2 regions of the Lysobacter sp. CA199 genome follow, and region 2 is predicted to be linked to the other one. Evidence: predicted binding sites of a transcription regulator. Region 2 holds the regulator's gene; the other holds the start of a gene.

Region 1 (2,199 bases), on a different contig from region 2:
ACGCTGCTTGGGATTCGGATTCTGTTTGAAGTCGGGCATGGTTTTCTCTGAAGAGGAAGGGCTGCAAGCGGACAAGGGCAGCAGCAAGCTCAGGCCTATCCACGAAAGGTGTTGTCGCATATCCAATCCTTGAGGCGAATCAGCCGATGAATCGGCACGAGTCAGTCAGCGTAGGGCCAATGCGCGCAATCTCTCGCGACAGTACCGGTGGCGCGCGATCGTCATTGCGTATGCCGCACAGCATTGGCGTCGCTCGAAAGCGGCTTTGGAAAATCAAACTTGATCTGGTCTCCGGAGTTATAGCTCATGTGCGGAAACTCGCCGGGAGCAAATCCGGGGTAGGACGCCTGTAGGGTGTCGTTCGAAGTCCATCGGATCTTCAGCTGTTTGTAGTCGTGCGGCGCTTCGAATCCAGCGATTCGATCAGACTCGGCATCGATGAGCGATGCGTCGGCGCGCATTACGTCTACTGCGGTAAAGCAGCTCCCCGGCGAGCCTTCTGCTTGTTGGAGGACGGCCTTGTATTTTCTATCCGGGGAGTAAATGATTTTGACGTCGTCTCCCTTGCATCCGCATGAAGTCAGCAGAAGAAAAAAGACAGGGAACAGGGGCTTCACTACGATTCTCATGACGTGGACCCTGCGTTAAGCCGCGGCGGCGGCGGGCATTCCGATGTCTTCATGTCGAACTGCATGAATCCCTGGACTGAGACGAACGGCCCCGGCGCATTGGCGATGGTCAGCGTCAATTGATAGCGCTGCTTAGGCTGCGAGTTCTGTTTGAACTCCGGCGCGATCTCGTCGTAAGGCGAGGCGCCGCAGCCGGTCAACGCCAGCAGCAGGCCCGGTCCCATCCATGAGCGGTGTCGGCGCATATTTCATCCTTGAGGCGACTGGGGTTGAGCCTACGGGAGGGCGCTCCGGACAGGCAAGGTCGATCGGATGTGCCATTTTTCGGAGTCATCGGTACTGGTTTAGGTTGCGCAGAGTCGGCCGGAATCAGCTTTGCAGTTGGGGTGCCGTGATCGGGTCGAAAGGCGATCGGGGCTGAAAGCCCTCCCGCAAAGCAGCGCCGGCCGAGGTGGCGCGCACGCGCCGGTCCGCTAGGCCCCATGGGGCCGGTCGCGACCGTTCCGAGGCATGCCCCGGCCTCTGGTTGCAAGATTTCTCGCCCCGCCCCCTTGAAAGCTCGCCGGAACGCCTCATTAAGCGTTCAGTCCCGGCCCGTCCGGGCGCTTTTGTCCCTTGAAGTTGGCACTCGCCGGGGGCGACTGCTAAAATTCCCGCTCTTTCCCCACCCATTCAATCACTTACAGAGGTCGCCATGAATCTCAAGCCGCTTTATGACCGCGTTGTGGTCAAGCCGATCGAAGCCGACGAAGTCTCGGCCGGCGGCATCATCATCCCCGACGCCGCCAAGGAAAAGTCGACCAAGGGCGAAGTCGTCGCCATCGGCGAAGGCAAGGCCCTGGACAACGGCAGCCTGCGCGCGCCGAAGCTCAAGGTCGGCGACAAGGTCATCTACGGCCAGTACTCGGGCAGCTCCTATAAGCAGGACGGCATCGAATACAAGATCCTCAAGGAAGACGACGTTCTCGCGATCGTCGGCTAAGAGCCAGGATTCGGGATTGGGCATTCGGGATTCGCAAAGCGCCTGCGCTGCGATCCCGCCCAACCCGACGTCCGCTTGCGCTCTTACCAATCCCTAATCCCCAATCCCAATTCCCGGAGTTTCACCATGGCTGCCAAAGAAATTCGTTTCGGTGAGGACGCACGCTCCAAGATGGTGCGCGGCGTAAATATTCTCGCCAATGCCGTCAAGGCCACCCTCGGTCCGAAGGGCCGTAACGTCGTGCTCGAGAAGAGCTTCGGCGCGCCGACGATCACCAAGGACGGCGTGTCCGTCGCCAAGGAGATCGAACTGGCCGACAAGTTCGAGAACATGGGCGCGCAGATGGTCAAGGAAGTCGCTTCCAAGACCTCCGACAACGCCGGCGACGGCACCACCACCGCGACCGTGCTGGCTCAGGCGCTGATCCGCGAAGGCATGAAGGCGGTCGCCGCCGGCATGAACCCGATGGACCTCAAGCGCGGCATCGACAAGGCCGTGATCGAAGCGGTGGCCGAGCTGAAGAAGCTGTCCAAGCCGTCCTCGACCAGCAAGGAAATCGCCCAGGTCGGCGCGATCTCCGCCAACTCC
Region 2 (2,199 bases):
CCGTTGTCGCCGGCGACCTTGAGCAGCTGGCGCAGGGTCAGTTCCATGCCTTGGCGCAGCGCGCTGGCGTCCTCGCCCGCGGCGGCCAGACCGGCCTCCAGGCTGTCGATCACCGGCAGCAGGTCGCCCAGCAGGCGCTCGTTGGCGAACTTGCGCGCCATATCGATGTCGCGCGCCACCCGCTTGCGCTGGTTGTCGAGTTCAGCGCGTTCGCGCAGCGAATCCTCGCGCAACTTGTTCATCTCGAAGCGCAGGGCATCCACCTCGGACAGCTCGGCGCCCGTCGCCGGCTCCTGGGCGTCGAGGTTCAAATCGGGGTTGGGATCGTTTTGGCTCATGCTGGTTCCTTGCGGGTTTCCGCGACAGGGCCAGCTATGGGGCCTTTGCTAGGGCATTCAAGTGCCGGGATCTGCGCCGATCGTGCAGGATCGGAGGCTAGCGACGCGGTTCGGTGGCGATCGGGCGGGCTGGGGCGTTGCGTGACGGACCCGCCGACCATGGTCGGCGACCTCTGAAGTCTGTTGTGGGAGGGGGATGATTGGGTCGGCTTCGGAAGCGATTTCGCCCGCGAGTCAGTCGGCTTCGGTTGGATCGAACGCGTGCCCCAGCGCATCGGCGGCGGCCTGCACCACCGGGATCACCCGGTCGTAGGCCATCCGGGTCGGGCCGATCACCCCGAGCACGCCCAGCACCCGCCCGCCGGCGGTGTACGGCGCAGTCACCAGCGACACGCCTTCCAGCGGCGCCAGCCCGGTTTCCTCGCCGATGAAGATGCGCACGCCGGGCGCCTGCACGGTGCGTTCGAGCAGTTGCAGGATCTCGCGCTTGCGGGCGAAGGCCTCGAACAATTCGCGCAGCCGGTCCAGGTCGGCCAGCTCCTGCACGCCCATCAACCGGGTCTGCCCGGCCAGAACCATGTCATCGCTGTCCGGCGCCAGCACCTGTTCGGCCAGTTCCACCGACTGCGCCAGCAGCGTCTGCATTTCCGACTGGGCGTTGCGCAGTTCCAGCAGCAAGGTGGCGCGGATCTCGGCCACCGGACGGCCGGCGAAATGGGCGTTGAGGTAATTGCCGACCCGCTCCAGTTCGCCGGCCTCGTACGGGCGGCGGGTCTGGATGATCCGGTTCTGCACGTCCTGATCGGCGAAGACCAGGATCGCCAGCACCCGCTGGGCGTCCAAGGGCACGAAATCGATCCGCCGGAACGCGAACTGCTCGCGCTTGGGCACGCTGACCACACCGACGAAGTGAGTCATCGCCGACAGCAGCTCCGATGCGCTGCCGAGCAGCGCCTGGGTTCCGGAACCCGACGGCAGCTCGCTGCGCAGGCGCGCCACCTCGCCGTCGGGCAGCGGCCGTACCTGCAGCAGCGAGTCGACGAACAGCCGGTAGCCCTGCGAAGTCGGAATGCGCCCGGCCGAGGAATGCGGCGCGCTCAGCAGGCCGGCGTCTTCCAGGTCGGACAGGATGTTGCGAATCGTCGCCGCGCTGACGTCGAGCCCGGCGTGCTTGGCCAGGGTCTGCGACCCGACCGGCTCGCCGCTGTGGATATAGCGGCCGATCAGCGTGCGCAGCAACTGGCGCGCGCGCGGATCGAGGCTGGGGTCGGGAGCGCGGCGATTCATGGGACCGATATAGGCGCGGAACGGTATGGGCGCAAGGGATGCTTGGGATTGAGGATTGGGGACGAGGGATCTGGGGTTCCGAATTGAGGTCCAAGCCCCGAGGTCTTTTGTGGGAGGGGCTTCAGCCCCGACGGCTTCGAGTCGCCGCGCAATTACATGGAGTGACATCGCTGCGGGTGTCGGGGCTCAAGCCCCTCCCACAAAAGACTTCGGACCTTTCAGGTAACCGGGTAACCCAGGTTGCCGCACACTGCCCCCGGCACCGGGCAATCGTCTCAGCCTTTGATCCACCCTACCCTTACGCTCGCTCCCGCCGCCGTTCCCATTCCCAGCCACCGCCCCGCACAGGCACAATCGCCGCCGCATGCTCGCCCATCTCTCGCTCAAACAATTCGCCGTCGTCAGCGCCGCCGAACTCAGTTTCGGTCCCGGCCTTACCGTGATCTCCGGCGAAACCGGCGCCGGTAAATCGCTGTTGGTCGACGCTCTGGGCCTGCTCAGCGGCCTGCGCGCCGACAGCGGCGTGGTCCGCCACGGCGCCGATCGCGCCGAACTGGTCGCCGACTTCACCCTC

Evidence for each region. Region 2 encodes HrcA, which represses chaperone genes, less so after heat shock. Its sites were predicted from a motif close to TTNGCACTCNNNNNNNNNGAGTGCNAA; they were not measured.
Region 1: ACTOWJ_RS09930 (co-chaperone GroES) is a predicted target of HrcA. The motif match lies at 1,251-1,277, and genes of this name have one in related genera.

Annotation. Positions count from the first base shown of each region.
Region 1 covers NZ_JBQJIL010000005.1:105,076-107,274, reverse strand. Annotated here, with positions in the region: gene ACTOWJ_RS09945 (hypothetical protein) at 1-39, opposite strand, end outside; gene ACTOWJ_RS09940 (hypothetical protein) at 222-617, opposite strand; gene ACTOWJ_RS09935 (hypothetical protein) at 626-874, opposite strand; gene ACTOWJ_RS09930 (co-chaperone GroES) at 1,324-1,611, shown strand; gene groL (chaperonin GroEL) at 1,738-2,199, shown strand, end outside.
Region 2 covers NZ_JBQJIL010000014.1:126,763-128,961, forward strand. Annotated here, with positions in the region: gene grpE (nucleotide exchange factor GrpE) at 1-338, opposite strand, end outside; gene hrcA (heat-inducible transcriptional repressor HrcA) at 573-1,625, opposite strand; gene recN (DNA repair protein RecN) at 1,990-2,199, shown strand, end outside.